3 regions of the Rhodococcus indonesiensis genome follow, and region 2 is predicted to be linked to each of the others. Evidence: riboswitches for the same ligand, from Rfam matches in the RefSeq annotation. Region 2 holds a riboswitch; each other region holds the start of a gene.
What was found. Region 2 has a riboswitch for thiamine pyrophosphate ahead of ACM26Y_RS08850 (TenA family protein). Riboswitches for the same ligand answer to the same signal wherever they lie in the genome.
Positions count from the first base shown of each region.

Region 1: linked by a shared signal. The riboswitch ahead of thiO (glycine oxidase ThiO) and the one ahead of ACM26Y_RS08850 (TenA family protein) in region 2 are both predicted to bind thiamine pyrophosphate.
Region 3: linked by a shared signal. The riboswitch ahead of ACM26Y_RS21230 (3-oxoacyl-ACP reductase) and the one ahead of ACM26Y_RS08850 (TenA family protein) in region 2 are both predicted to bind thiamine pyrophosphate.

Region 1 covers NZ_CP180630.1:4,166,170-4,176,242, reverse strand. The annotation lists gene ACM26Y_RS19190 (hypothetical protein) at 1-796, opposite strand, end outside; gene ACM26Y_RS19185 (NUDIX hydrolase) at 925-1,776, shown strand; gene thiE (thiamine phosphate synthase) at 1,784-2,473, opposite strand; TPP riboswitch at 2,500-2,612, shown strand; gene thiO (glycine oxidase ThiO) at 2,601-3,668, shown strand; gene thiS (sulfur carrier protein ThiS) at 3,674-3,889, shown strand; gene ACM26Y_RS19165 (thiazole synthase) at 3,882-4,676, shown strand; gene ACM26Y_RS19160 (antibiotic biosynthesis monooxygenase) at 4,977-5,606, shown strand; gene ACM26Y_RS19155 (PHA/PHB synthase family protein) at 5,733-7,415, opposite strand; gene ACM26Y_RS19150 (hypothetical protein) at 8,156-8,455, shown strand; gene ACM26Y_RS19145 (ABC transporter ATP-binding protein) at 8,973-9,917, shown strand; gene ACM26Y_RS19140 (ABC transporter permease) at 9,914-10,073, shown strand, end outside.
Region 2 covers NZ_CP180630.1:1,884,423-1,894,495, forward strand. The annotation lists gene ACM26Y_RS08830 (WS/DGAT/MGAT family O-acyltransferase) at 1-557, shown strand, start outside; gene ACM26Y_RS08835 (ABC transporter ATP-binding protein) at 563-1,375, opposite strand; gene ACM26Y_RS08840 (ABC transporter permease) at 1,372-2,166, opposite strand; gene ACM26Y_RS08845 (ABC transporter substrate-binding protein) at 2,147-3,175, opposite strand; gene ACM26Y_RS08850 (TenA family protein) at 3,172-3,891, opposite strand; TPP riboswitch at 3,884-3,982, opposite strand; gene ACM26Y_RS08855 (carboxylesterase/lipase family protein) at 4,095-5,636, shown strand; gene ACM26Y_RS08860 (FadR/GntR family transcriptional regulator) at 5,761-6,495, shown strand; gene ACM26Y_RS08865 (sterol desaturase family protein) at 6,492-7,163, shown strand; gene ACM26Y_RS08870 (DUF2945 domain-containing protein) at 7,287-7,496, shown strand; gene ACM26Y_RS08875 (ABC transporter ATP-binding protein) at 7,623-8,699, opposite strand; gene ACM26Y_RS08880 (glycoside hydrolase family 68 protein) at 8,775-9,704, opposite strand; gene ACM26Y_RS08885 (LacI family DNA-binding transcriptional regulator) at 9,701-10,073, opposite strand, start outside.
Region 3 covers NZ_CP180630.1:4,639,627-4,649,699, reverse strand. The annotation lists gene lpdA (dihydrolipoyl dehydrogenase) at 1-225, shown strand, start outside; gene lipA (lipoyl synthase) at 300-1,313, shown strand; gene ACM26Y_RS21245 (DUF3263 domain-containing protein) at 1,310-1,582, shown strand; gene ACM26Y_RS21240 (GAF domain-containing protein) at 1,575-2,702, opposite strand; TPP riboswitch at 3,041-3,136, shown strand; gene thiD (bifunctional hydroxymethylpyrimidine kinase/phosphomethylpyrimidine kinase) at 3,127-3,954, shown strand; TPP riboswitch at 4,083-4,175, shown strand; gene ACM26Y_RS21230 (3-oxoacyl-ACP reductase) at 4,228-4,992, shown strand; gene ACM26Y_RS21225 (LLM class flavin-dependent oxidoreductase) at 4,992-6,296, shown strand; gene ACM26Y_RS21220 (FBP domain-containing protein) at 6,340-6,843, opposite strand; gene ACM26Y_RS21215 (TetR family transcriptional regulator) at 6,901-7,572, shown strand; gene ACM26Y_RS21210 (ATP-grasp domain-containing protein) at 7,858-9,108, shown strand; gene ACM26Y_RS21205 (hypothetical protein) at 9,105-9,953, shown strand; gene ACM26Y_RS21200 (PLP-dependent cysteine synthase family protein) at 9,950-10,073, shown strand, end outside.

The DNA.
Region 1 (10,073 bases), 2.3 Mb from region 2:
GCCAGCACAGCAGGATCCCCGTCGAGGCGATGGCCGTGAGAAGTCCGAGGTTGAGGGTGCGGCGGCTGATCCGCGAAACGATCACGTGCACGCCGGCCAGCGCGACAACCGTCACCAGCAGCATCCCGATCGACGTCCACGGCGGTTGCACCGCCGCCCGCTGGGTGGACGTGACGGCGGACGAGCTGCGTTCGTGCAGTTCCTGCGCCATCGGCAGCAGTTCGGACTGCATCAGGTACGAGGCCTCGCCGAGGTAGGCGGCGCCCACGGGGTTTCCGACGCGATTGTTCGCCCGGGCCGTCTCCACCAGGCCGGTGTAGACGGTGAGCCGGCCGGCGATGTCCGCCAGCAACCGGGCACTCACCCTGTCGTCGGCGGCGATTCCGCCGGCCGCGGCGACGAGCTGGGTGGACGCCTCGCCGACGGCCTGGGTGTAGCGTTCCCGCACCTCCTCGGGTTCGATACCGCCCGCGATGAAGCCGGTGGCGGCGGCCGCGTCCGCGACGGACAGCGCACTGTAGAGACTCTGGGCGGCGTCGGCGAGGGGTTCGACGGAGGTGAGCAGCCGACTGTGCGTGGCCTGCCGGCTCGTCACGGTCTGACCTGCGACGATGCCCGAGACGATGAGGAGGACCGACAGCAGCGCGCCGAGGGTGAAGAGTGCGGCGGGAGTGGATCGCAGCAGGGCGCGCCAGTCGTCGGCGCGGCGGTCGTGGTCGACGACGGGATCGGACACGTCGCTGCGCTCGAGGCGACCCGCGACCGCGCCGAGCGTGGGGGTCACGCGCACGTCCACGAGAGCACCCCTTCCGATGTGGCACTGTGTGTGGCGAGCATATAAGCAGTAATGGGATGTCGTTGCCGTCCGAGGGCGGTGGACGCCCGGCTCGCGGTCGGCGGCCGGGCGGCAGGGAGGCGGACGCGATGCGAGGTGACGGGGACGGCTGGGCCGTCGGACCCGACGGTGGTCGCCGGTGGGGCAGATTCGGTGCGGCCGGGCTGCTGCTGCGTGCACCGCTGCCCGACGGCACCCCGGCCGTGTTGCTGCAGCACCGCGCGGCGTGGAGCCACCAGGGCGGCACGTGGGCCCTGCCCGGCGGCGCCCGCGACAGCGACGAGAGTCCCGTCGCCGCGGCTGTACGGGAAGCCGAGGAGGAGACCGGGATCGACCCGGCTGCCGTGAGCGTGCGCACCGAGCGGGTCACCTCCGGCGGTGCCGGGGGATGGACGTACACCACGGTCGTCGCGGACACCCCGAGCCCGATGGCGACGACCCTCAACGGGGAGAGCACCGAACTGCGCTGGGTGCCGGAGGCGGACGTCGAGACCATGTCCCTGCACTCCGGGTTCGCGGCCGCCTGGCCGGACCTGCGGACCCGGGCGGTGCGGATGTTGCTCGACACGGCCAACGTCCTCGGCTCGCGGCCGAACGGCTGGTGGCGCGACCGGCCGGGTGCCACCGCACGACTGCTCGCGGAGCTGGCCGAGTCGGTGCCCCGCACCGTCGAGCTGCCCGGCGGGTCCTTCGGCTGGGTGAGCCGCATCGAGGCGGTCCTCGAGGGGCAAGCCCGCGCAGCGGTGATCGACGACGACCGCACCCTGGTGCACCCCGCCGCCGGCAGCGGAGACGACGAGCTGGCCGTCCTGGCGAAGGGCACGTCGGCGGTCCTGGACCAGGTGCTCACCGTGGTGGTGACGGCCGACCGGGGACTGCGCGCCCGGCTGCCCGGGGACGTGCCGACCCTGGCGCCGTCGACGGTCCTCGACTGGCTGTGACGGACTTTCAGCCGGGCAGCGCGGCCTTCAGTGCCGCCGCCGCGGCCCGCGGATTCGGTGCCGCGGTGATGGCGCGGACCACCGCGATGCGGGTGGCGCCGGCGTCGAGCACCTCGGGCAGCCGCTCGGCATCGATGCCGCCGATGGCGAACCACGGCCGCCGCGGCTGCGACCGGGCCACCTCCCGCAGCACCTCGAGGCCCGCCGCGGTGCGACCCGGCTTGGTGGGGGTCTCCCACACCGGCCCGTTGGCGAAATAGTCGACACCGTCCTCGATGTCGGCGAGGCTGGCCTGGGCCCGGCTGGCGGTCGAGCGGCCGATCACCACGTCGTCGCCGAGGACCTGCCGGGCGTACCGCACCGGCAGGTCGCCCTGCCCGAGATGCAGGATGTCGGCGCCGGCGGCCAGGGCGATGTCGGCGCGGTCGTTGACGGCCAGCAGGGCGCCGTGCCGGTGGCAGGCGGCGGCGAGCACCTCGAGTGCTTCGAGTTCCTCGCGCGCCTCGAGCGGGCCGAACTTCTTCTCGCCTGCCGAGCCCTTGTCGCGGAGCTGGACGATGTCGACACCGCCCGCAAGGGCCTCCTCGACGAATCGGGCCAGGTCGCCGGTGTCGCGACGGGCGTCGGTGCACAGGTAGAGCCGGGCCTGCGCGAGGCGTTCCCGGGGGGCGGGATGGTTGCCGCGGTAGGTAGTCACGGCGGAGACGGTAGTCTCTGCTCTGAACGAATCGACACGGGAGTCCCGGGGATCGCGGGGCTGAGAGGGGGCCTGCCGGCCCCGACCGTCAGCACCTGAACCGGATCATGCCGGCGCAGGGAGTGAGGTGGACGAACTGTTGGGAACCGTATCCGTTGTCGGCGGAGGCGTGATCGGGCTGTCGATCGCCTGGCGCGCGGCCCGGGCCGGCTGGACCGCGACCGTGCACGACCCGTCCCCGGGAGCGGGGGCGTCCTGGGTGGCCGGGGGGATGCTGGCGCCCTTGTCGGAGGGTTGGCCGGGTGAGGAACACGTCCTCGAGCTGGGCGCCGCGTCGCTGGCCCGCTGGCCGGCGTTCGGCGCCGAGCTGCTGCGGGAGACCGGCCTCGACCTGTTCACCTCCACTGCGTCGCTGACCGTCGCGCTGGACGCGGCCGACGCCGCCGACCTGCGCACGATCGCCGAGTGGGTGTCGGCCCAGGGGCACGAGATGCGCGTGCTCGGCCGCGCCGAGGTGCGTGAACTCGAGCCGTCGCTCGGCCCGCGCATCCGTCTCGGGCTGCTGGCCCCGGACGAGCTGGCCGTGGACAACCGGGTTCTCGTCGACGCGCTGCGACGGGCGGCCGCCGCGGCCGGGGTCACCTTCGTCGACGAGCCGGTCCTTGACGTCACGGACCTGGACGCCGACCGGGTGGTGCTCGCGGCCGGCGCCGCCTCGGCGCGGCTGTGGCCGGGCTTGCCGGTGCGGCCGGTCAAGGGGGAGATCCTGCGGTTGCGGACCCGCCCGGGCGCGGCTCCCGCTCCACACCGGACGGTCCGCGGCAGCGTGCACGGCCGGCCCGCGTACCTGGTGCCGCGCGCGGACGGGCTCGTCGTCGGCGCAACCCAGTACGAGGCCGACGACACGCAGGTCACCGTCGCGGGGGTGCGGGATCTCATCGCCGACGCCGAGACGCTGTTCCCGGCGATCGGCGAGTACGAGCTGTACGAGGCGAGTGCGGGACTACGACCCGTGAGCCCGGACAACCTGCCGCTGATCGGCCGGCTGTCCGAGCGGGTGATCGCCGCGACCGGGCACGGTCGCAACGGCGTGCTGCTGACCCCGGTCACGGCGGACGCGGTGGTCGCGGAGCTCGCGGACGAACCGCTCGCTGTGGCGAAATATGCTGATCCGCAACGATTTACCGAGGAGTGAGTGTGATGAACGGTGCGCCGACGGTGGGAGTCACGGTCAATGGGGAGGAGCGCTGGTTCGCCGAGGCGCCGACGATGGCCGAGTTGCTGAGTGGGCTCGGGCTGCCCGACAGGGGGGTCGCCGTCGCCGTGGACGGTGCCGTCTTCCCCCGGGGACGCTGGTCCGAGCGCGTCGAGAAGGGCTGGCAGATCGAGGTGCTGACGGCGGTGCAGGGTGGCTGAGCGCGACTTCGGCTCCGACCCCGGCCACGACCTGCCGCCCCTGACGATCGCCGGACGCAGCTTCGCCTCGCGGCTGATCACCGGCACCGGTGGGGCCGCGAACCTCGCCGTGCTCGAAGAGGCCCTCGTCGCCTCCGGCACCGAGCTGACCACCGTGGCGATGCGCCGGGTGGACGCGGCGTCCGGGACCGGCGTGCTCGATCTGCTGCGCCGCCTCGACATCGCGCCGCTCCCCAACACCGCCGGCTGCCGCGGCGCCGCCGAGGCGGTGCTCACCGCACAACTCGGCCGCGAGGCGCTCGGAACGGACTGGGTCAAACTCGAGGTCGTCGCCGACGAACGCACGCTGCTGCCCGACGCGATCGAACTCGTCTCGGCCGCCGAGCAACTCGTCGACGACGGGTTCGTCGTGCTGCCCTACACCAACGACGACCCGGTGCTGGCGCGACGGCTCGAGGACGTCGGCTGCGCCGCCGTGATGCCGCTCGGCTCGCCGATCGGCACGGGCCTCGGGGTCGCCAACCCGCACCACATCGAGATGATCGTCGAAGCCGCCGGGGTGCCGGTGATCCTCGATGCGGGTATCGGCACGGCCTCGGACGCCGCGCTCGCGATGGAACTCGGGTGCGACGCGGTGCTGCTGGCGACCGCGGTGACCCGGGCGAAGGACCCGGCCCTCATGGCGTCCGCGATGCGCCACGCCGTCGAGGCCGGCTTCCGGGCCCGGCACGCGGGCCGCATCCCGAAGCGGTTCTGGGCGCAGGCGTCGTCGCCGCTCGAGCCCTGAGACGACCCGATGTGAGGCCGTGACGGTCGGTTTCCCACCGGACCCGGGGGCGCCCACCGGACCCGGTGGTGCCGCACGCGTCGCGGCACCACCGGCGTCGTCGGCGGCGGCGAGCAGTGGTGCACGGGTGGTTCTCTTCCCACGATCGAGGGACGGCAGCGGTGGCCGGATCGTGCAGTTCGGGCGATACCGGTCGAAGCGGAATGCGCCTATTGCCTCCAGTGGATCGGGGGAGCAAGGTGAAACCTGGGGAACGACAACGACCGGCGGCGCCGCGTCGGCACCGCCCTGAGGAGAAGGGTGCCGATCGTGTTCGCACGCTCGACCACAATTCACGCGCATCCGTCGTACATCGATGCCGGGATCAGGCACGTACGCGACACCGTGATGCCCACGCTGGCAGACATCGAGGGCTGCCTCGGCATGTCCCTGCTGATCGATCGCGGCTCGGGCCGGTGCATCGCGACCAGTTCGTGGCGCGACGACGAATCGATGCGCGCCAGCGAAGGAGCGGTGCGCACGCTACGTGACGAGGCCGCCAGGATCTTCCACGGCACCACGGAGGTGTCGCGGTGGGAGATCGCCGTCATGCATCGCGACCACCATTCGGATCGCGGGGCCTGGTGCCGGGTCACGTGGATCAGAACCGAGCCGGCGCACATGGACCGTGGCGTCGACCTGTGGAAGATGGGCGAACTGCCCAAGGTGGAGGAACTCGACGGGTTCTGCAGCGCCAGCCTGATGATCGACCGCGCGTCCGGCCGCGGGGTGTCGTCGATGACGTTCGACAGCGCCGAGGCGATCGAACGCCACAGGGAACGCCTCGACGGCATCCGGGCGGCAGTGGTTCGCGAAGCGGGCGCGGAGATACTCGACACCTGCGAATTCGAGCTCGCCATCGCCCACCTGCACGTCCCCGAAATGGCGTGAGCCGGAGGGCGCCGGCGCCGCGCGTCCTCCACCTTGCCGTCGAGGACGAGTCGCCACCTGCTGCCGTCAGCCGCCGACGGTCAGGGGTCTGCCTGTCGGTCCGGGTCGCATTCCGGATCGAGAGGGTCAGGCTGCGGGTAGGTCGCGCACGTACCGGCCGGGGGCCGCCTCGAGCGCGGGGTGCCGGGTACTGCCGGGTGCGCTCGGCGCGGTGGTCTCCTCTCCGCCGTGGGCGAGCACCCAGTCGGCCCAGGCCTGCCACCAGCTGCCCTGCTGCCGCTCGGCGTGCTCGAGCCAGGTGTCCGGGTCCGGGCCCGGTGTGCCGCCGGTCCAGTAGTGCGCCTTCGGGTTGCCGGGCGGGTTGACCAGGCTGGCGATGTGCCCGGAGAAGCTGAGCACGAATTCGGTGTCTCCACCGAGCAACTGGGTGGTGCGGTAGCAGTTGCGCCAGGCGGTCAGGTGATCGGCGATCGCGCCGGAGACGAAGGTGGGGACGGTGATCGACTTCAGGTCCACCGGTGTGCCCAGCACGGTGAACTTACCGCGCTCGACGAGCAGGTTGTCCCGGAACAGGTCGAGGAACTGACCGTGCAGGGTGCCGGGCAGATTGGTGCCGTCGGCGTTCCAGGCGAGGATGTCGAACGCCGGTGGGGTGCGTCCCATCAGGTAGTTGTTGACGACGTAGTTGAACACCAGGTCGTTCGGGCGCATCCAGGTGAATGCCGATCCCATGTCCCGCGCGCTGATCAGGCCCTTGCGGCGGGAGCGGCCCTTGGCGAACCGGATCAGGGCGGGCCGGGCGAACGCGCCGAGCAGTGCCGGATCGCCGAAGTCGAGCATCGTCACCGCATAGGCCATGCTGTGCACCCGGTCGTCGCCCCGGGCAGTGAGGTGGTTGAGCGCCGTGGTGGCGAGGATCCCGCCGGCACAGAACCCGATCAGGTTCACGTCGTCGCTGCCGGTGATCTCCCGCACCTCGTCGATCGCCCGCAGGACCCGGCCGGCGTAGGTGTCGAAGTCCCAGTCGCCCTGCTCGGCGGTGGGGTTGCGCCACGAGAGCATGAAGGTCTGCAGGCCGCGGCCGACGCTGTACTCGACGAAGCTGCGTCCCGGCCGCAGGTCCAGGAAGTAGTACCGGCCGATCGGCGGGGGCACCACCAGCACCGGCCGGCGGCGGACCGTGGTGGTGGTGGGGGTGTACTGCAGCACCTCGGCGACCTCGTCGCGGGAGATCACCGCGCCCGGGGTGACCGCCAGGTCGGTGCCGACGGTGAAGGCGCCGCGGTCGACCATCGACGGCATGCCCCGGTTCTCGAGCAGGTCGGAGACGAAGTGCCTGGTGCCCCGCACGAGGCTGAGGCCGGCGGTGTCGAACGCCTCCTTCAGTGCCGCGGGGTTGGTCCACAGGTAGTTCGTCGGGGCCAGGGCCGCGGTGAGGATGTCGGCGGCGAATTTGGCCTCGGCCGCCCGGCGTGGGTCGATGCCGCGGCCGACGTCGTCGACGACGCCGTCGACGGCACCGCTGGCCGCCAGGTAGGTCTGCTCGAGCCGGCGGTAGGCCGGGTGCGTGCTCCAGGCCGGGTCGGCGAACCGGCGGTCGCCTTTCGCCGGTGCCACCGTGGAGCGGCCGACGGCGATCTTCGCCAGTTCCTTGCCGAACGACACGCCGTGCCGGGCCACCGTCCGGCCGTGACCGAACACGTCGGCCAGGGCGCCGACGGCCGCCCCGAGTCTCGGGGGCGCGACGTCCTCACCGCCTCCGATCGACTCCTCGACGCTCTCCCCGATCACGGCTCGTGTCTGGGTCATCACGGGCCTCCCTTCGACACCTGGATTGTCGCACCGATTCGCGCCTCTGGCGGCCGACAGTAGCGGATTTCGTTGAAGGACAATGCATTCATGCGGTATGTAGGGGTACCGGCGGTACCGGCACGCCGCCGGCGACGACCGAACCCGGCGCGACATATCGCGACTCCGGTCGCCGCTGCAAGGCGGATCGGCTGCCGGACGGCGGGGGGAGGCCCGCGTTACGCTCCTGATCCGGGGGCAGAACGCGCAGGCTTCGATGCGGTACGGCAGTTGTGAGGAACGCGCCTTTCCCCAGGTCCAGGTGGATATCGGTCGGCCCGGTCGAAGAGATCGGGGGTTCGGCGCCGAAGAGATCGCAACGCCGTACGGACACGGTGTGCCCGGGAGTCCGGGTCGGTTCCGGGCAGGGGGCGGCGACATCATGTACGAAATGTCCTGTCCGGATCGGAGTTCGAGTGGAACACGGCGAGTGCTACGGCGACGGCATGCGCGGCGTCGACGGCATGGGCAATCCGGGCGGCGGATCCCTCTCCGTTCCGGCCCCGGCAGTTCGCAGAGCTCGACGGCGAGGTCGGTAGCACAGCACAGCGCATACCTCACCCGGGCAATCCCCGCGTAGCGGCCGGTATCGACCGAATTCAGCCCGAGGGTCGCATGGATGCACCCCAGGGTGCGTGGTGGCCGCGCACCCCGCGGCTCACAGTCGATGTGTCAGGTCACCATCAGAAAGGACCGGTCCCATGGCAATATCGTTTCTCACTCCGTCGGTCACGATTCCGGTCGGGACGGGCCGCAGGAGCATCCAGCAGTCGGTGTCGTTTCCGCGGAACGTGCTGCGCGCCGGAGTCGCCCTCAACGGCTTCAAGCTCGACTACGACTCCGATGATCACCACATCAACATCGTGGAGGTCGACACCGATCTCGTGTCGATCTCGGGCGGCACAGTGACCTTCCGCGTGGAATGTGACTACGCCGACAAGAATTTCGACGACAAGTACGGCGGCTACGTCACCGCACTCGTCATCGCCGAAACCGCCTGATCGACAGGCTCCGTCCCCACCTGCCGCGCCGCCGTCCACGTCTCGGACCGCGCGTCGACGTCACGGCCCGGCAGGAGGCGACGGGACCGACCTCATCGGACGTGCTGAATCCCATGAAACAGACTGGAGTGCAACGGAGTCGACACGGCTGCTACCGCAGACTCCACGCCGACCGGACCGAGCCGGGCTCGACCTGACATCACCCGCGTCGGCCGTGTCCCGGCGCTGATCGCCACGACCGGCTGCTCTCGGAATCCGCCGTGACGGCGGCCGGCAGCGGCAACAGCCGGTACTCCCCGGTCCCGTGCCGTCCACCGGCTCGGCGGAACTCGACAACGGGGACGATCCTCATCTCGGTCCCTGCGCCCGATTCGGCGCCTTCTCGCTCGTCGGCTCCGCAGCACCGGCCGGGACGCCTCGCCGTCACCTGCGACGAGCTTCCGCCGGCGACCTGTGCACCGGACTGTGGGGCGACCCGGCGCGGCACGATCGGGCCGAATCGGGCAGGCTGTGGGTCATGATCGAAGTGACCGGACTGACGAAGACCTTCGGTTCCACCGTCGCCGTCGACGACGTGACGTTCACGGTCCGCCCGGGGATCGTCACCGGATTCCTCGGCCCCAACGGCGCCGGGAAGTCCACGACGATGCGGATGATCCTCGGCCTCGACCGGCCCACCGCCGGGACCGCGCTGATCGACGGCGTCCCCTACCGGCAGCTGAAACGGCCGCTGCGGACCGTCGGTGCGCTGCTCGATGCGCGCTGGGTGCACCCGAACCGATCGGCGCGGGCCCATCTGCGCTGGCTCGCCGCATCCAACGGCCTGCCGAACTCGCGGGTCGAGGAGGTGCTCGCGCTCGTCGGCCTGACCGAGGTGGCCGACAAGCGCGCGGGCGGCTTCTCTCTCGGCATGTCGCAGCGGCTGGGACTGGCCGGCGCTCTGCTCGGGGATCCGAAGGTGCTGTTGTTCGACGAGCCCGTCAACGGCCTCGACCCCGAGGGCATCGTGTGGATCCGCCAATTCATGCAGGCTCTCGCCGCGGAGGGACGAACCGTGCTCGTGTCGAGCCACCTGCTGTCGGAGATGGCGCAGACCGCCGACCATCTGCTGGTGATCGGCCGGGGCCGGCTCATCGCCGACACGTCCGTCGCGGAGTTCGTCGAGCGGGCGTCGGAGGCGACGGTGCGGGTGCGCAGCCCGCAGCTCGACACCCTCCGCACGGCACTGGCCGGGCAGGGCCACACCGTCCGGGACGACGACGGCGCGCTGATCGTCAGCGGCGTCACCACCGCGCAGGTGGGGGAGCTCGCCGCCGCGCACTCGGTGGTGCTGCACGAGCTGGCGAGCCGGAACGCGTCGCTCGAGGAGGCGTTCATGAAACTGACCGGAGACGACGTGCAGTACCAGGGAGCCGTGGCCGGAGGCCCGGCCGTGCAGCCGATGAAGGGGGAGCTGCGATGAGCGTGGCGGTCGACAACACCGGGGCGGCGAGCGTGGCCGTCGACACCGTCAAGGCGGAACGGATCAAACTGACCTCCACCCAGTCGCCGTGGTGGTGCACCGTCGTGATCGTCGCGCTCGGCCTGGGCCTCGCGGCGATCCTCGGCGCCGCCTCCA
Region 2 (10,073 bases):
ACCTCCTCGAACGGCAGGCGCTGCCCGAGACCCCGCTCATCGCGATGGTCCCGGTGTCGCTACGCGCGAAGGACACCCCCGAATCGGGCTCGGGCGGCAACAGCGTCGGGGTCACGCTGTGCAACCTCGGCACCCATCTCGAGGACCCGCTCACCCGGCTGTCGACGGTCAGCGACTCGATGGCGGAGGGCAAAACCCTGTTCGGCGGCATGACACCGCTGCAGGCGACGGTGTGGTCGGCGCTCAACATCGCCGGACTCGCGCTGGCGCCCATCTCGGGCGCGGTCGCCCTGGCGCCGCCACCGTTCAACCTCATCATCTCCAACGTGCCGGGACCGCGGGAACCGGTGTACCGCGGCGGATCCCGGCTCGACGGGATCTACCCGGTATCGGTCGTGCTCAGCGGTCAGGCACTCAACATCACGCTGACCAACACCGCGGACACCGTCGACTTCGGCGTCGTCGGGTGCCGCCGCACCGTCCCCGCGCTGCAGCGACTGCTCGGGCATCTCGAGGACGCCCTCGCGGAACTCGAACTTGCACTCGATATTTCGTGAGGGCATCAGTCCCGCAGCGACGAGCCGCGCGAGTCCTGCGGTGTCGAGTCGCACGAGTCCTGCGGTGTCGAGCCGCGCGCCCCCGTGCTGTGCAGGACGTCGACGAGTTCCCCCTCGAGCGCCACGAACTCCGGTGACGTCAGCGTGTCCAGACCGCGGGGACGCGGCAGCGGCACCGACACCTCGTGGCACACCCGCGCCGGGCGGGGGGTGAGCACCAGCACCCGATCCGACAGCAGCAGCGCCTCCCGCACGTCGTGGGTGATCATCAGCACCGTCCAGCGGTCCCGCTGCCACACCTGCTGCAACCACAACTGCATCTCGGTGCGGGTCAGCGAATCCAGCGCGCCGAACGGTTCGTCCAGCAGCAGCACGTCGCGGCCCTGCAGCACCGTCCGCGCGAGCGCCGCGCGCTGCCGCATCCCACCCGAGAGCTGCCGCGGGGCGGCATCCTCGAAACCGGCGAGACCGAAGGCGGGGAACAACTTCCGTGCCCGGTCCCGCGCCTCACCGCGGGGTGTGCCCTGGACCTCGAGGCCGAGCGCGCAGTTGTCGAGCACACTGCGCCACGGAAACAGCAGATCCTTCTGCGGCATCAGCGCGGCCCGTCCCGGTGCGGCCGGCCGCCCGGCGACCGTGACGGCGCCGGTGTCGGGCACGTCGAGGCCGGCGATCAACCCGAACAGGGTGGACTTGCCGCAGCCGCTCGGACCGATGAGCGAGACGAACTCGCCCTCGGCCACCGCGAACTCGGCGCCGTCGAGCACGGTGCGCCCACCGAACGCCTTGTGCACGCCGGTGACGGCGACGGCGTTCACCGGGGGCTCCTCGTCGCCAGCGCCCACGGCGCCACCACCCGCTCCGCGGCGTAGGTGAGCAGGTACAGCGCGAGTGAGAGCATCGCGGTGACGAGCACCGCCGCCAGCACCAGATCGGTCCGGAACGAGTTCTTCTGGGTGCTCATGTAGATCCCGAGTCCCGACGTGGCGCCGACGTACTCGGCGAAGACCGCACCGACCACGGCGTAGGTGATCCCGATGCGCAGCGCCGTGAAGAATCGGGGCAGCGCCGAGGGGAGCCGCACGTATCGGAACTCCTGACGGCGCGAGGCACCCATGCTGCGCAGCAACGCGCCCGCCTCCCGGTCCGCGGCGGCGAAGCCCTCGATCAGGCCGATCGCCATGGGGAAGAACGTGGCGAGCGCGATCACCAGGATCTTCGGCAGCAGCCCGAAGCCGAACCAGATGATCATCAGCGGCGCGATCGCGATGATCGGCAGGGTCTGCGACACCACGAACAACGGCACCAGGGCGCGGCGCAGCCACGGCGAGAAGTCCACGACGATCGCCAGGGCCCAGGCGACCGCCAGGGACACCGCGAAGCCGACGAGCGTGACCTGCAGGGTCGACCAGGCGTGACCGGCGATGTCGGCGCGGTGCGCCCACCCCTGCCCGAGGACCCGGGCGGGGGAGGGCAGCACCTGCGGGCGGATGCCGCTGACCGCCACGTACAGCTGCCAACCGAGGGCCAGCGCGGCGACGGTCACCGCGGCCGGGGCGACGCGCCGCAGCCAGGGGTTCCGGGTCGGGTCAGGGCGTGAGGTAGTCATCGGTGAAGTAGGTCGACCAGTCCGGCTCGGTGGTCAACGGTGCGCCGTCGGGACCGGCGAGCAGGCCCTTCTCGAACAGGAACCGGGAGTACCCGGTCCATCGCTCGAGGGTGAGGGTGCCGACACGGCCGTTCTCGTCGCGCATGTAATCGGCCGACAGCATCCGCTGACTCTCGTAGACGAGTTCCTCGTCGGAGAACGCCCCCGGGTTGGCCTCGATCAGGGCGCGCGCGCCGCGGTCGGGATCCTGCGCGGCGATCTCGTAGCCGCGCTGGACGGCCTGCACGAACGCGCGGGCCTGGTCCGGGTGTTCGGCCAGCCAGTCCTCGTTGCCGTCGATCACGATCGCGTAGGCGTCGGGGAACCCGTAGTCGGTGTAGCGGAAGTACCGCATCGGCAGCCCGCGGTGCTCGGCCTCGATGCCCTCCCACGCCAGGTAGGAGACGGTGAAGTCGGCGGTGCCGGAGTACACGGCCTCGTAGGCGGAGGTGCCGAGGGTGACGGAGGTGAAGTCGCCGCGCCCGCCGTCGTTGCGGATCACCTGGGCGAGCGTCTCCTCGTCGCCCGGGTCGCCGAAGCCGGCGTAGGTGCGGGAGTCGAGGTCCGCGGGCCGGGTCAGGTCGGCGCGGTCGGCCTTGACGGCGATGCCGGTCGCCCAGTGCTGCAGCGGCGCGAGCACCGAGACGGTGCGCGAGCCGGCCGCCCGGGAGAACGTCGCCTGCGCCTGCGTGGAGATGCCGAACTCGGCGTTGCCGGCATCGACGAGGGTGTCCGGGGTGGTGTTGTTGTAGGGCAGGAACTCGACGTCGAGACCGGCGTCGGCGAACAGGCCCTCCTGCTGGGCGACGTACAGGCCGGTGTGGTTGGTGTTCGGCGTCCAGTCCAGGGCGAATCGGATGGTGTCACCGGAATCGTCGCTGTTCCCGGCGCAGGACGCGGTGAGCAGCAGCGCGGCGGTGACGGCGGCCAGGACGGTGAACCGGCGGCGCAGCCGAGGGAGCGTGGTCATGAGGCCGGCCACTCCTGGGTGTTGAGCGCGGTGTCCCAGAACAGCAGCTCGTAGCGCGTGGCGATGGTGAACGCCTCGGCCATGGCGTCGCGCTCGACGTCGGTGGCGGCCGCCGCCGCGGCGTCGACGAGGTCGCGGGCGCCGGCGACCGCGGCGTGGAACTCGGGCGCGTCGTAGGTGGTGACCCACTGGGCGTAGGGGTGGGCGGGATCCGCGGCGAGCACGTCGGCGGCGCGGACGGCGAGATCGCGGCCGACCTCGGCGTAGATCCAGAAACAGGGGAGTACCGCGGCGGCGCCGACTGGATACGGGTCGGTGGCGACGGTGGCGGTGAGATAGGAGACGTAACCGAGGCAGGCGGGCGAGTGCGCGGGGGCGCCCTCGGCAGGCGGCAGGACCCCGCCGGTGAGCAGCCCCCGGTGCAGGGCGGATTCCTCGGTGGCGGCCGTGGCCGCGCTGTTCGCCCAGAACGCGGCGGTGCCCGGGTCCGGGGCCTTCGCCGCGAGGAGGGCGAGTGCCTTGGCGTACCCGGCGAGGTACAGGGCGTCCTGCTCGATGTAGAAGCGGAACGCGTCGAGCGGCAGCGTCCCGTCGCCGAGGCGGCGCAGGAACTCGAGGTCGTCGATGGACTCGCGCAGGACCTTGGTCCGGTCCCACAGCAGATCGGTGAAGCGGTCGGTCCCTGCCGGGACCGACGCGCGGGCAGGCATGGTCATGCCAGGACATCCCTTCGTCAGCATTACCTGATCAGGTTCGACGGGTGTGATCTCAGCCCCGCGCATGTGCGGAGCACCCCGTGTCTACGGAGCCGACGATAGCACTCGGCGCAGACTGCCTCCGTCGCCCGGGTCGGCGGGGTCCGCATGCAACCTGTCTGTTGTTGGTACCTTGGCCCCAGACCGTTCGTTCGGGAGGGACCGTGGACGCCGAGACGCTCATCGTCGGCTGCAAGTACGGCGACGTACGCGGCTACCGCGACGGCTCCGTCTACACGTGGAAGGGCGTCCCGTACGCCGCGCCGACGTCCGGTGACCTCCGGTTCCGCGCCCCCGAACCGCCGGAGCCGTGGACCGACGTGCTCGACGCGCGGCGCTTCGGGCCCATCGCGCCGCAGGGACGCAACAACCCGATCCCCATCGATCCGGGGCTGACGATCGGTGAGGACTGCCTCTCGCTGAACATCTGGGCGCCGGAGCCGGACGGGGAGCCGCGGCCGGTGATGGTGTGGATCCACGGCGGTGCCTACGTCCTCGGCTACTCGGGGCAGCGGATCTACGACGGACGGTTGCTCGCCGAGCGCGGCGACGTCGTCGTGGTGACGGTCAACTATCGGCTCGGTGCGCTCGGCTTCCTCGACTTCTCGTCGTTCTCCACCGCCGGAACTACCTTCGAATCCAATGTGGGACTGCGGGATCAGATCGCCGCCCTCGAGTGGGTACGCGACTGCATCTCCGCGTTCGGGGGCGACCCCGACCGGGTCACCGTGTTCGGCGAGTCGTCGGGCGGTGGGTCGCTGACCACCCTGATGACCGTGCCCCGCGCGGAGGGGCTGTTCCACCGGGCCATCGCGCAGAGTCCGCCGGCGACGTCGGCGTACGGGTCCGAGCGGGCCGCCCGGGTCGCCGAGCGGTTCCTCGAGATCCTCGACCTCACCCCGGCGCGGGTGTGGGCGCTGCGGGACATGCCGCACGAGACGCTGACCGACGCGGGCGACGTGCTCGTCGGGGAGATTCCCACGAAGTTCCCCGGCACGCTCGCGATGGCGCCCGTGGTCGACCGCGACCTGGTGCCGAAGTACCCGGTGGCGGCGTTCCAGAAGGGGCTCGCGCACCGGATCCCCCTGATCATCGGCTCCAACAAGGACGAGCCGTCGATCTTCCGCTTCATGAAGTCCCCGTTGATGCCGGTGAGCGATGCCTCCGTGCAGGCGATGCTCGACGCGCTCGCCGAGGATCACCCGGAATTGCCGCCGGACCGCATCGCGGAGATCATCTCCGCGTATCCGGATGTCACGAAAACGTCGGGGGCAATGGCTCTTTCGCGCGACGCCGGGTTCCGGATGCCGGTGGTGTGGATCGCCGACGCGCACAGCGCCCACTCGCCGACGTGGGTGTACCGGTTCGACCATGCGACCCCGATGCTCAAGGCGGCGCGGATCGGTGCCGGTCACGCCACCGAACTGCCGTACGTCTTCGGCAATTTCGGGACGCTCGATCGTGACCCTACGTTCTGGCTCGGTGGCCGCAAGGCTGCGACGACGATCTCGGGCCGGATCCAGCGTCGCTGGCTCGCCTTCGCGCACCACGGCGTGCCGGCCGCCCTGGACGGATCCCGGCACTGGGCGCCGTACGACACCGACAAGCGCATGACCCTGCTGATCGACAACACCGACACCCTCGTCCCGGACCCCGACAAGGTGCTGCGTGAGGTGTGGGGCGACCAGGTGATGGGCTTCAGCTGACCACTCCGGGTGGCCGAATGTCACATTCCGTCGGTCTGACCGATGGAATGTGACATTCGGCCGCAAAGGGAACTGGTCTTACCACTTGACCTCTGTCCGGACGGTGGCCTACGGTCGGGTCGTGATGTTCGAGCCGATCACCCGCAAGTCCGCCTCCGGTGAGGTGTACGACCAGATCGCCGCCCGCGTGCTCGGCGGCGATCTCGCCGCCGGGGCGTCGTTGCCGAGTGAGCGCCACCTCGCCGAGGCCTTCGGAGTGTCGAGGCCCGCTGTCCGCGAAGCTATTTCCCGGCTCGCACACGCCGGCCTGGTGGAGGTGCGTCAAGGGGAGGCCACCTCGGTACGGGACTTCCGCACCCAGGCCGGGCCGGAACTGCTCCCGCGACTGCTCGTGCGCGACGGGCGACCCGACTGGGACGTCGTCCGCAGCGTCCTCGAAGCCCGGCAACTCATCGGCCGCCAGGTCGCCCGGCTCGCGGCCGCCCGCGCGACCGAAGAGACGGAACTCCGACTGCGCGAGTCCGTGGCACGTCTCGCCGCGGGGGACGACCCCGTCGCATTGCAGGTCGCCGCCCTCGGATTCTGGGAACACGTCGTCGACGCCGCCGACTCCCTCGCGTTCCGGCTGATCTTCAACAGCCTGCGCAACGCGTACGAGCCGGCCATGACCGCGATGGCCGGGGTGCTGATCGCCGAGGTCGGACGCGCCGACCTCTACGAACGGCTCGCCGGCGCCATCGTCGCGCGCGACCAGGACGGCGCCGAACGCAGTGCCGGCGAACTGCTCGACCTGGGCACGTCGGCCCTGACCACCGCCATCGAGCACGCCGAACACGGAGATGCGAGGAACCGGACATGAGCACGAATCGGACCGAAGGGCGGGGCCGTCGCGCCTCGATGGGCCTGCGGGACGCCGCCGCCGAGTTCGTGCGGCACCCGTCGCCGTGGATGATCGGCGCAATGCTCGCCGCCGCGGTCGTCGCACGGGTCCTCGTCGGCGACTGGCAGGTCACGGACGCGTTGGTCCCACTGGTCGCCCTGCTGGTGTTCCCGCTGGTGGAGTGGGTCATCCACGTCGGCATCCTGCACTGGCGGCCACGCCGGGTCGGTCGGCTGACGCTCGATTCGCTGCTGGCCCGCAAGCACCGCGAACACCACAGCGACCCGCGCGACGTGCCGCTGGTCTTCATCCCCTGGCAGACCCTGGCGTGGCTGTTGCCGGTGCTCGTCCTCGTCGCGTGGCTCGTCTTCCCCAGGCCCGGACTGGGACTGACGTTCCTCGTGACCCTCGGTGTCCTGGGCTCGATCTACGAGTGGACGCACTACCTCATCCACACGGACTACCGACCCGGCTCGCGGCCCTACCGCGCGGTGTGGCGTCATCATCGGCACCACCATTTCAAGAACGAGCACTACTGGTTCACCGTCACCACCGCCGGCACCGCCGACCGGATTCTCGGCACCGAACCGGACCCGGCGACGGTCGAGACCTCGCCGACCGCCCGGAACCTGCACGCGACCCGGTGATCCGGTGCCCGAACCGCGCTCGCGGGGAGGTCGCCGGCGAGCGGCGGTGGCCTTGCGATGCCGTCGCCGAAACCGTGCACCGGGTAGCATCTCCGGAACCAGCATCCAGACCAGGGAGGGGCTGTGGCGACTGACTTCTCCGTCGGCGACCATGTCCGATGGAACTCCGAAGCCGGATACGTCGAGGGCGTCATCGTCAAGAAGCACACCGAGGACGTGGAGTTCAAAGGACGTACTCGGCGGTGCTCCGAAAGTCACCCTCAGTACGAGATCAAGAGCGACAAGACCGATCACATCGCGATGCACAAGGGCGACGCGCTGACCAAGCTGTAGCGCCCGAGTCTCGATGGTCACTCGCATCCCGATGGTCGGTCACTCGAGACGAGATGAGCATCATCGACGGTGAGCAGCCTGTCGAAGGTGGCGACAGCGCGGTGCCGAGCTTGCTCGCTGCGGCGCCTACTGCGACAGTCGTGCGCCGCCGGGAGTGGTGGCAAAGACGTGGACGTGCGACGGGTCGATGCGCACGTGCACGACCTGCCCCTTCGCCGGTGGGTTTCGCCAGTCGACCCTGGCCACAATCGGTTCGTGCCGTGCGCCCACCCGGATGCGCCCGAAGACGAACGCTTCCGAACCGAGTTCCTCGACCACGTCGATCTCGAGTTCGAGTCCGTCGTCGGCGAGTTCGACGTGCTCGGGCCGGATCCCGAACACCACCTCACGTCCGGCCGCCGACAGCGTGGCCCGCGGCACCGGAATCACCTGATCGCCGAAGCTGATCCCCCCGTCGGTGACGGGCACGGTGAACAGGTTCATCGAGGGCGAGCCCATGAAACCGGCAACGAAGACGTTTGTCGGCCGCCGGTACAACTCGCGCGGGCTCGCGCACTGCTGCAGGACGCCGCCCCGGAGCACCGCGACCCGGTCGCCCATCGTCATCGCCTCGACCTGGTCGTGCGTGACGTAGACGGTCGTCGTGCCCAGCTGGCGCTGCAACTTGGCGATCTGCGTCCGGGTCTGCACCCGCAGCTTCGCGTCGAGATTCGACAGCGGCTCGTCCATGAGGAACACCTGCGGCTGGCGGACGATGGCGCGGCCCATGGCAACTCGCTGCCGCTGGCCGCCCGACAACGCCTTCGGCTTACGGTCCAGATACGCGCCGAGGTCGAGCATGTCGGCGGCCTCGCTCACACGGCGTCGGATCTCGGCCTTGTGGGTACCGGCGAGTTTCAGTGCGAAGCCCATGTTCTCTGCGACGCTCATGTGCGGGTAGAGGGCGTAGTTCTGGAACACCATTGCGATGTCGCGTTCCTTGGGCTCGGCGTGCGTGACGTCGCGGCCGCCGATGGTGATGCGACCGCCGTCGACGTCCTCGAGACCGGCGAGCATGCGTAGCGAGGTCGACTTACCGCAACCGGACGGGCCGACCAGGACGAGGAATTCGCCGTCCTCGATGTGCAGGTCGAGCCGGTCCACCGCGGGGCTGTCCGAACCGGGGAACAGCCGGGTCGCGTGGTCGTACGTGATGGTTGCCATGAGAAAAGTGAGTCCCTCCACCGGCAGGAACGTGCCGGACGATCCGAGTGAGTGAGGTGAGTGGTGCGGGTGGTGTCAGTGCGTGGTTGTCGAACTGGCGGTGTCGATGAGCGGCACGCGGCTCGAGGACGAGATGGTGCCGAATTGCGGTCCGTGGCCGTTGTCGAAGCCCCACGTCGTCCAGGTGCCGTCTCGTGTCCGCCGCATCTGCACCGCGTACAGGTCGGTGGTGTCGACGTTCGCCGCCTCGGTGATCTTCCACGGCCCGAGCAGGGACTGCCCTTCGGCGATCCAGGTCCCGGACTGGTGTTCGGCGTGAACGCTGGTGTTCTTGGGTGCGCAGGAGAACACCAGGATCGGTTTCCCGTCGACGACGTGCGTTTGCAGGACTTCCATCTCGCCGAATCCGGCGGGCGTCGAGAGTGGGGGTCGGACGTGCCAGCTGCTCAGGTCCTCGCTGGTGGCGTGGCCGACGACGGCGCGGCCCTCGGGATCGCCGGAGTTGGCGCGGGCGGTGATCAGCATGTGCCACCAACCGGCGTGTTCGAAGACGTAGGGGTCGCGCCAGGCCTCGTCCGGCCAGCTTCCCTCGCCGAGGCGTTCGTACCAGCGGCCGTCGGCCTCGAGGACGAGGTCGGGGTCCTTGGTCCAGGTGAGCAGGTCCGAGGAGGTGGCGCGGCCGATGCGTTGTGTGAGGCCGTTCTCGGCCCGGCTGACGCCGGTGTAGAACATGCTCCAGAGTCCGTCGGTGTCGCGGACGACGGAGCCGGTCCAGGTCGCGAGGTCGTCGAAAGCGGGGGCGTCGGAGGGCGCCAACGCGTCGGCGGTCAGGGTCCATTGCGCGCCGTCCCGTGACGTCGCGTGTCCGATGGTGGCACGGTAGTGGCGGCGTTCGCGGTCCTGCAGGGCGCGCGAGGCGCGGAGGAAGAACAGGTGGTAGTCGGTGCCGTCGTCGGCCATCCAACTGTCCCAGACCCAGTGGTCGGGAAGGGCGAGTCGCATCATGTCTCCTGGGGATGTTCGGCCGCCGGGCGGTCGTGTTCTCGGCGCGAAGGGCCGTCCGAGGTCGCCGCAGGCGGGCGCCTCCGGTCCGGTGCCGGGCCGGTGCTGGCGCGGACGGTGAGTGTGACCGGGGCCGTGACGGAGGTGGGTACGCCACCGTCCGCAGTGGGGCCGGGATTCAGCGTGTCCAAGACCAGGCGGGCGGCGATCTCGCCCTGCTCGCGGACGGATTGGTGCACCGTGGTCAGGTCGGTGAGTGCGGCGAGGGGATGATCGTCGATTCCGACCACGGAGACGTCGTCGGGTATCCGCAGGCCCCTGCGGCGCAGGGTTCTGATCGCGCCGAGGGCGAGTTCGTCGCTGTGCGCGAAC
Region 3 (10,073 bases), 2.8 Mb from region 2:
GCCGACGGGTTCGTGAAGACGATCTTCGACGCCGACAGCGGCGAACTCCTCGGTGCCCACATGGTCGGCCCGGATGTCACCGAGCAGATTCAGGGATTCGGCATCGCTCGATCCCTGGAGGCGACCGCCGACGATCTCGCCGAGGTCGTCTTCGCGCACCCGACGCTGTCGGAGGCGATGCACGAATCGGTTCTGGCCGCGCTGGGCCGTCCGATCAACATGTAGCAAGTCCCGCCGAACCGCGGACCCGCGTGGAACCGCGGTTCGGCGGGAACCCACGCCCAGGAATCGAACGAAACGTGAATCCCATACCTGGAACAACACCCGACGCGCCGGTCCCGTCGGGCCGCAGGTTGCTTCGACTGGAGGTCCGCAATGCGCAAACCCCCGTCGAACGCAAGCCGAACTGGATCAAGACCCGCGTCAAGAACAGTCCCGCGTACGCCGAACTCGAGAGCCTGGTCGAACGCGAAGGACTGCACACGGTGTGTGCGGAAGCCGGCTGCCCCAACATCTTCGAATGCTGGGCAGACCGCGAAGCCACGTTCCTGATCGGCGGTCGGCAGTGCACGCGCCGCTGCGACTTCTGTCAGATCGACACCGGCAAACCCGCCGACCTCGACCGGGATGAGCCCCGCCGCGTCGCCGAGTCCGTGCAGGCGATGGGACTTCGGTACGCCACCGTCACCGGGGTTGCCCGCGACGACCTGCCCGACGGCGGCGCATGGCTCTACGCCGAGACCGTCCGACAGATCCACGCCCTCAACCCCGGCACCGGCGTCGAGAATCTCGTCCCCGACTTCAGCGGACGGCCGGACCTGCTGGCCGAGGTGTTCGACTCCCGGCCCGAGGTGCTCGCCCACAACCTCGAGACCGTGCCGCGGCTCTTCAAGCGGATCCGTCCCGCGTTTCGCTACGAACGCTCGCTCGGTGTGCTCGCCGCGGCCCGCGACTTCGGCCTGATCACCAAATCGAACCTGATCCTCGGTATGGGGGAGACCCCACAGGAAGTGCAGCAGGCGATGATCGACCTGCACGATGCCGGCTGCGACATCCTCACCATCACCCAGTATCTGCGTCCCTCGCCGCGACACCACCCGGTCGAGCGGTGGGTCGAGCCGGAAGAATTTGTCGAACACTCGAAAGCCGCCGAGGAGATCGGTTTCGCCGGCGTCCTGGCGGGGCCGCTCGTGCGTTCCTCGTATCGCGCCGGCCGCCTCTACGCCGACGCCATGGCCCACCACGACCGTGAACTCACTTCTCCCCTCAGTCATCTCGCCGAATCGCACCCGCCAGGAGTTCGACCCACATGAGTTCCGCCACCGAAGACGACCGCATCATCGACTTCGCCCGTCGCTGGCTGCCCTACGGCGGCGGAAGTCCCGGAGACCTTCTGGTCGAATTCGGAATGACCCCAGCCGGTTACCTGACCCGGCTGGGGGAGATCCTCGACAGCCCCGCCGCCTTACGACTGCACCCCCGACTACGTGCGGACCTGCGCGACTTCGTCGCTGCGCGCACCTCTGCCTCGCGCGCCGCGCCGAATCGGAGCGACCAGGTTCGGAGGCGGAATGTCACCTGATCACACGAACTTCGACACCGTCAGCGAACCGGTACGGCTGGGGCGTCAGCACAGGGCCGAGGCTCTTGCGCAGCCGGGAGACCTCGGCGCGGACGGCAACGATGTGGTCCCGGTCGCCGAACAGGGCCTCGCTCAACGACGCGGCATCGATGCCGGCCGACCGGGTACGTGCCAATACCCTCAGAATCTGCGCGTGCCGCGGTGACAGGGCACGCGTCCATTCCATCTCCCCCCGCACCGTCGCCCGAGGGGCCGTCCCCAGGTCGAGTTCGAGTCGGATGGCCGCCCGTTCCGCGCGGCGGCGCACCAACCATGCGTCACCGAGCGGTTCGGGTACGCAAAGTCCGAGACCGGGCACGAGCAGCGGTCGGTCGGCCTCCGGTGAGGCCAGTCGTTCGGGAACGCCGATGCCGCTGGCTGCCACGACCCATCCGTGACCGTCCACGACGACGGCAGGCCCGCACGTCCTTGCCAGCACCGGCGCCGCATCGGTACGGAGCCTGTCGAGGTGGACGGCATGCTCGCGCCAGAGCATCGACTCGGCCAACCGCACAGCCGTCTGCACGAGGGCCACGGTGGCCGGATGCACCGACATCGCCGACCCGCTGATATCCAGTACGCCGAGGACCTCGCCGGAGCGTGGATCGTGGACCGGTGACCCCGTACACGACCAGCCGTAGTGGGACCGGGCATAGTGTTCGGCCGAAAAAAGCTGTACCGGAGCGTCTTCGACCAGCGACGTGCCGACAGAATTGGTGCCTACCGACTTCTCCGACCAGCGGGCGCCTTCCACGAATCCGAGGACGTCGGCTTCCCTCTGCACGTCACGTGCACCTTCTCGCCACAGCACCACCCCGTCCGAGTCAGCGACGACCACGATGAAGTTCGCGTCGCTCGCCATTTCGGTCAAGGTGCCGCGTAGTTCGGGCAGAACCGACCTCAGGGCGCTTCGTGCACGGCGCGCTTCGAGTTCGGAGACGTCCGCGAGTACCACGTCCTCACACCGGGCGGGACTGACGCCGTCTGCCTGGAGACGCGACCACGACCGGGCGACAACGTCACGCGGAGGCACCGGCGGCGTCCGGCCGGACATCACCGCGTCGTGGACGTCGCTCAACAATCGGGCGCGTCGCGACAAGTCTTCTCCGGAACCGAAAGCGAGCAACCGCTGGCGCGCCGAACTGGCCCTACTCACAGCGTCCAGCCTACCGTCAGGGGGTCAGCCGCACCATGTCCCCTGCCGTCTGCGGCCACCCCAACAGCAAACCCGTCGACGAGTTCGCACATTCGGCGAGACGCGGGTCGACCGGCACACTGCTTGGACAAGAACGTTCCGCACGAACGCTTTCGGTCCTCGGGCCCACGCTTCTGCCGTGCGGCCCGCCTGGGTGGGCGCGGCAAGTGGGCCCGCCACAGCCCAGACCCACGGGGCCGCCGAACGAAGTCGACGCCTATGATCCTCTCGACACGGGGTGCCCGGGTAAGAGGGCTGAGATCACACCCGTCGAACCTGCTCTAGTTCGTACTAGCGAAGGGATGTCCGAATGACGATGTCTGCTGTTCCACCGCCGCGAGTGCTTTCCATTGCCGGTACGGATCCGACCGGCGGCGCCGGCATCCAGGCGGACCTGAAGAGCATTGCCGCGCATCGAGGCTACGGAATGGCGGTGGTCACGGCGTTGGTCGCCCAGAACACCTGCGGCGTGCGCAGTGTCCACCTTCCTCCGGCATCGTTTCTCACCGCTCAACTCGAAGCGGTCAGCGACGATGTCACCGTCGACGCCGTCAAGATCGGCATGCTCGCCGAGACCGATCAGGTGCAAGCCGTCGCCGAATGGCTTGCCACGGTCGCGCCCCCCGTGGTTGTGCTCGATCCGGTCATCGTCGCCACCAGCGGCGACCGGTTGCTCAGCCGCGAGGCCGAAGGCGCGCTCGAAGACCTCATTCCCCAGGTCCATCTGATCACGCCGAACGTTCCCGAACTCGCAGTCCTCAGTTCCACGTCTCCGGCCGACTCCTGGGAGGAACTGCTCGGGCAGGCCCATGAGATTGCCGATCGCTACGGGGTGGCGGTGTTGGCCAAGGGCGGACATCTTCCTGGAGACACCGTCTACGACACCGTCATCGGCCCTGTAGCGGGGGAGGACGATGCGGTCGTGGTCGACAGTCCCCGCATACGCACCTCGAACACGCACGGCACCGGTTGCTCGCTGTCGGCAGCCATGGCTACCCTTCGGCCGCAGCGAGAAAGCTGGGATGCCGCGCTCGAGGAAGCCAAACGGTGGCTCACCGCAGGCATCGAAGCAGGCAGGGAGTTGCATGTCGGTCGCGGCCACGGCCCTGTCCACCACTTCGTCGATCTGTGGACGTGACCTGCTGCGAGGAACAATGCTGCCGTGCACGTCGTCCTCGTGCCGGCTGGGACCCCGGGCAGTCTCGTGAGTTGCCCGAAGTGACAGTGATGTTCGACGGACGGGCATAACCGGGGTAGTCTTGCGACGGACTCGACACGGGGTGCCGGAAACGGCTGAGAGACAGACCCGTCGAACCTGATCTCGATCATGCGAGCGAAGGGATGCCGAGCCGGCGCGGCCGTGTGGTCCGTCGCTGCGGTGAACCCCTTCCCACCGAAGGGAAACAACACAATGCTCTTGCAGAACCAGACGGTACTCGTCACCGGCGCCGGGCGCGGTCTCGGTCACCACCTCGCGCAGTCGTTCGCCGACGAGGGCGCCGCCGTCGTAGTCAACTACCGCAACAGCAGCGACGCCGCCCACGCCCTTGCCCAGAAGATCGGCTCGGACCGCGCTGTCGCGCTGGCCGCCGACGTGACCGACCCCGCCCAGATCGACGCCATGCTCACACAGGCCAGGAAGCACTTCGGCCGACCGGTCACCACCGTCGTCAACAACGCGCTGCCCGACTTCTCCTTCAACGGCGACGCGCGCCGCAGAGCCGACCAGATTGGCTACGGCGATTTCGCCGCTCAACTCGACGGTATCGTCGGCGGCGCGGTCAACACGATCCAGGCGGTTCTGCCCGGCATGCGCGAGGCCGGCGGCGGCAGCGTCATCAATATCGGCACCAACCTGTTCCAGAACCCGGTGGTGCCGTATCACGACTACACCGCCGCCAAGGCAGCACTGCTGTCGCTGACCCGCACATTCGCGGCAGACCTGGGGCCTGAAGGCATCCGCGTGAACATGGTCTCCGGTGGGCTGCTGCGCACCACCGACGCATCGGCAGCGACCCCCGAGGAGGTATTCGAACTGATCGCCGCCTCCACGCCCCTGCGGAAGGTCACCACCCCGGAGGACTTCGCTGCCGCTGTCCTGTTCTTCGCTTCCGACTGGTCGCGAGCAGTCACCGGTCAGAACCTCGTGGTCGACGGCGGGCTGGTGATGAACTGATGCTGTCCCGCACCCTCCATCTCAATGCCTTTCTCCATGGTGTCGGCCATCATTCGGCGGCGTGGCGGCATCCGACGTCCGCGGCGGAGCGAATCGGGGACATCACCTACTTCGAGGAACTCGCTCGGACAGCCGAGCGTGGCTGCTTCGATGCGGTGTTCTTCGCCGACGGTCACTGCGTGAATCCGAGCTACACGGCCGGGACCACGTGGTTTCTCGAACCCCTGACCGCGCTGTCCGCGATGGCGCGCGCGACGAAACGCATCGGGCTGGTCACCACGGTGTCCGCGAGCTTCTACACACCGTTCCATGCGGCGCGGATGCTCGCGTCGCTGGACCACATCAGCGGTGGACGGGCCGGGGTGAACATCGTGACCTCGATGTTCGACGCGGAGGCCCGCAATCACGGGCTCGACGCTCTGCCGGACCATGCCGAGCGTTACGGCCGCGCCGAGGAGTTCATCGAGGTGCTGACTGCGCTGTGGGACTCGTGGGACGAGGCCGGCATCGCCGTCGATCGCGCCGCCGGTCGATACCTCGACGCCGACGCCATCCGTCGGATCGAGCACCGCGGTCAGCACTTCCGCGTCGACGGTCCGCTCACCGTCCCGCGCTGCCCACAGGGGCGTCCGGTGCTGTTCCAGGCAGGAGCGTCGGAGACCGGACGCAGCCTCGCAGCGCGGCACGCCGAAGCGGTGTACTCGGTTTCGTGGGATTCGACCATGGCGCTCGACTTCGCCACCGATCTGCGTGGCCGCGCTGCCGCCGCCGGACGAGATCCCGCGTCGATCGCGATACTTCCGGGCCTCGTCCCCTATGTCGGTCGCACCGAGGACGAGGCCCGGGCAAAGAAGGCGACGTTGGACGCGTTGATCGACATCGACGCCGCGCTCGCCCAGCTCGGCGTCTTCACCGGTCAGGACTACACGGGCCACGATCTCGACGCGCCGGTTGCCGACCTACCGCCCATCGACCAGTTCTCCGGCCCCCAGGGTCGCTACGCAACGGTGCAACGGATCATCGGATCGCACCGGCCCACACTGCGTGGACTGCTCGGCTACCTCGCGGCCGGAGGAGGGCACGCGACGATGATCGGCACGCCCGAGGCGATCGCGGATCGGATCGAGGAGTGGTTCGTCGCCGGCGCCTGCGACGGATTCAACCTGATGTGTCCGGCGTATCCGGATTCGCTGGACGACTTCGTCGACCTGGTAGTCCCGGAACTGCAGCGCCGCGGCCTGTTTCGCACCGCATACCCCGGGACCACATTGCGCGACACGCTGGGACTGTGGTCCTTCGCGTGAAGACGCCCGGGTGACGGCGCCGCCCGGGTAGTGCACAGCGTGGTCACGGATCCTGCTCGTCCAACACCCGCCCGACGAATCCGCCGAGTCGAGTCTCGAGTTGCCGGATCCGAGTCTCGGTGGGCAGTGCTCGATCGGGCTGATTGCCGGGCAGAGGCGCCAGCTCCCGCACATACAGTGAGCATGCGAAGTTACTGCACATGTAGGTTCTGATGCTGTTTCCGGCCTTGCCGCCGGCGCCGGCCTTGCGCGCCGTGAACAGCGACGTCCCACCGGCGCGGTGAACGGCGTGACAGAGGGTGCACATCGTGCTGCGCGACCGGGACCCGTCGGTGTCGGCCTGGCGCAACTCGATGCCGACCGTGTGCTCGGCGCGCTGGGCAATCAGATATGCGCGGAGCGGAGCTCGAGGGTCCGTCCAGCCGAAGAAGTCGAGTTCCGCCCAGCGCACCGCGTCGAAGTCGGGTGGGAACGTCACCGTCCTGATCCTGCTGCGCGAGCTGTTGACGAACGACCCGAGGATCTCGTCGCGGGACAGTGCCTGCATCACCATTCTTCCTTCCACGTTTGATTCATGAAACGTGTGGAGTATAAACTCGCCGGCATGGGTCGCCACAAGGATGTCGAGCGTCGGCGCGCACTCCTCGAGGGCTGTTGCGCCTACGCCGAGGAGCGCGGGCTGTTCGGTCTCACTCTGCGTCCGCTGGCCGAGCGGCTCGAAACGTCGACCAGAAATCTCCTCCACCACTTCGGCAGTCGTGAGAACCTGATCGCCGAGATCGTCGACCGCACTCTGGTGACCCATCTGGCCGCGTCGCGGGAGCTGCTCCTGCGGATCCGCGATCTCTCGGTGGACGAGTCGTCGCCGTCGGTGACCGCCGCCCACGTGACCTCCGTGATCTCGCAGGGGCTCGAGATGGCCTGGGTAGACGCGCACACGCCGGGTGGGCGCCGGCGAACCGCCATGTTCTTCGAGATCTATACCGCAGCGACGCGGGATCCCGAGCTGCAGCAGACATTCCTCGTCCCCGTGGTAACCGAATGGCTCGACCCCATGGCCGCGGCGATCGAGGCCGCGGGCGCGTCACCGGGCGCGGCACGGTCCGTCGCCTCACGCATCCTCGCGGCCCATCGGGGTCTCCTCCTCGAGGATCTCGCGCTCGGCTGCAACGTCGCCACCGATGCAGCGCATCGGGACGCCGTCCTGACGGTCCGTGCCGAGATCTTCCGTGCGACTTCCTCCGACCTGCACGAGGTGCATGACGCGGCGAAGTGAGCGGCCCGCCGGTGGTTCGTCACGCTTCCGATTCCCGCGCTGTTCCGGGCTTTCCCGGCGTCGCCGGCCGGGGTGGTATCGAGCCCCGGCTCGGTCGGCGGACCGGCACGAGCTGCCGGACCTTCGGGGGCCACCGTTCGCACCGGCCTCCGAATTCCCCGGCACAACCAGTCTTGCTAACGACAACGATTATCAGTAGCTTCTGTGTCGCTGGGTACTGCGGAGGATGCGAGCGGAAGGCCACGTGTGGCACACCTACTGCTGGTAGAGAGTTGGGTCGGAGCAATGGGAACGTTGCTGCCGAGAGCGATTGCCGACCTGGGAGTCGAGTTCACGTTCCTGACCCGACGACCGGAGCACTACCCGGACACCCTGCCGGACGGTTCCCCGCATCCGCTGCGTCTCGGTCGTGCGGTAGCGACTGCCGAGACCAACGATCCGGCTGCCGCACTCGAGGCGGCGCGGCGGATCGATGCCGAGGCAAGGATCGACGGCGTCCTCACCAGCTGCGACTACTACCTGCCGACCGCCGCGCGAATTGCCGCCGCACTCGGACTTCCCGGTCCGGCACCCGAGGCGATCGAGACGGCCTGCGACAAGGCGCGCACCCGGGCGGTGTTGGATTGCGTCGGTGTCCCGGGGCCGCGGCACACCACCGTGTCGGTCGACGACCCGATCCGGCTCCGTACCGCGGCCGAGTCGGTGGGATTCCCCTTGGTGGTCAAGCCCACCGATCTCTGTGCGGGAATGTTCGTGCGGCGCGCGGACAGTTGGTCGGATGTCGAGTCGGCGGTGCACGCGCTGCGGGGGTTCGAGATCAATGCGCGCGGGCAGCAGCGGAACTCGGCGGTGTTGCTCGAGGAGTTCCTCACCGGCCCGGAATTCAGTGTGGAGAGCTGGATTTCGCGCGGCAAGGTCCACACGGTCGGCGTGACCGACAAGAGCCTGGGTGGGGCGTCGGGTTTCGTGGAGACCGGGCACATGTTCCCGGCCGACCTGGCAGAGCGAGACCGCGCGAGAGTGGTGACCGCCGCTGAGGAGGCGATCGAGGCGGTGGGTCTCGATCACGGGGTGGTGCACACCGAACTACGCCTGACCTCCGCCGGGCCCCGGATCATCGAGATCAATCCGCGGCCGGCCGGCAACCAGATCACCGAGCTGATCCGGCATGTGAGCGGAGTCGACCTGCCGCGGGTGGCGGTCGAGCTCGCACTGGGACGCGAGCCGATCCTCCCGACGGTCCCGGACGAGCACCGTGACGGCGGACGGCCCTCGAGCGCAGCCGTGAGCATGCTGGTGCCGACGAGGGCGGGTGTTGTGACCGGAATCGAAGGAATCGACACCGTCACAGCCGATCCGGCGGTGGCCTCGGCGGCGTTCAAGGGGCCCGGTCACCGAACTACGGTGGGAATGGACAACAACAGCTACCTGGGCAGCATCGTCGTCGTCTCGTCGGAGCGGTTCGGGGCCCGCCCGCTGGCTGAGCACCTGCTGTCGTCGATCTCCGCCACATACGGCGAAGAGCCGGCGTCGTGACCGCCACCACTGCGATCGGCGCCGCGACGAACGGCCGCCTGGCTGCGCTTCTCGAGCGCTACCGCACCGACCCTGCCCGGCGTCCCGCGCGCGACGTGATGGTGTCGGTTGCGTTCACCACATCACAGGGAGTACGGCACAGCGGGCGCAGCGGCGGCTACCGCAACCAGGTGATCTCGCTGCGGGTCGGGGCTGCGACGGGCTCGTGCGCGGTCGAGCCGGGCTCGGTGGACCCGGAGATCGTGCACGCCTGTGCAGGGGTGGCGGTGGCCGACCTGCTGCACCATGCCGAGACCGCCGTGCAGATCGCTGCACTCGACGCCTACCTGACGCACCGGCGGCCGCACTCGGGTGAGCCTCGCGCAGTGGCGGCGCAGCTGGATTCCGGGGATTCGTTGCACCGCTCGCTGGCCCGGGCGCATCACGTGACCGGGCTGGTCGACGCACCATCCGACGGGCGGGTGCTGGTGATCGGAGTGGTCAACTCGCTGCTCGTCAGCCTGCGCGAGCGCGGGCTGCGGTACGTGCCCTGTGATCTGAAGGGTGGCACCACCGAGTGGGGTGAGCCGATCGTCACCGACTTCGCCGAGCACCTCGACGAGTGTGATGCGGTGCTGGCCAGCGGGATGATGCTGGGCAACGGCACCGCCGACACCTTGTTCGCGGGGGTAGCCGCGTCCGGCCGGCGGATTCCGGTCACGATGTTCGCCCAGAGTGGCGCCGCGGTCGCCCGGGAGTTGCTCGGACACGGCATCGACGCACTCTCGGCCGAGCCGTACCCGTTCTTCTGGCTCACCGGGGACGCCGGCCCGATCTACCTGTACCACGGGTCGCGGGCACGATGACCGTGATCGAGTCGCCGGCGCGGGTGGGGGACAGCCCACTCGTGCGCATCCTCACCCCGGTGCCGAACCCGCATCCGGGCTACTTCGCGAAGATCGAGTCGCTCGGCTTCGGTGGGCTCA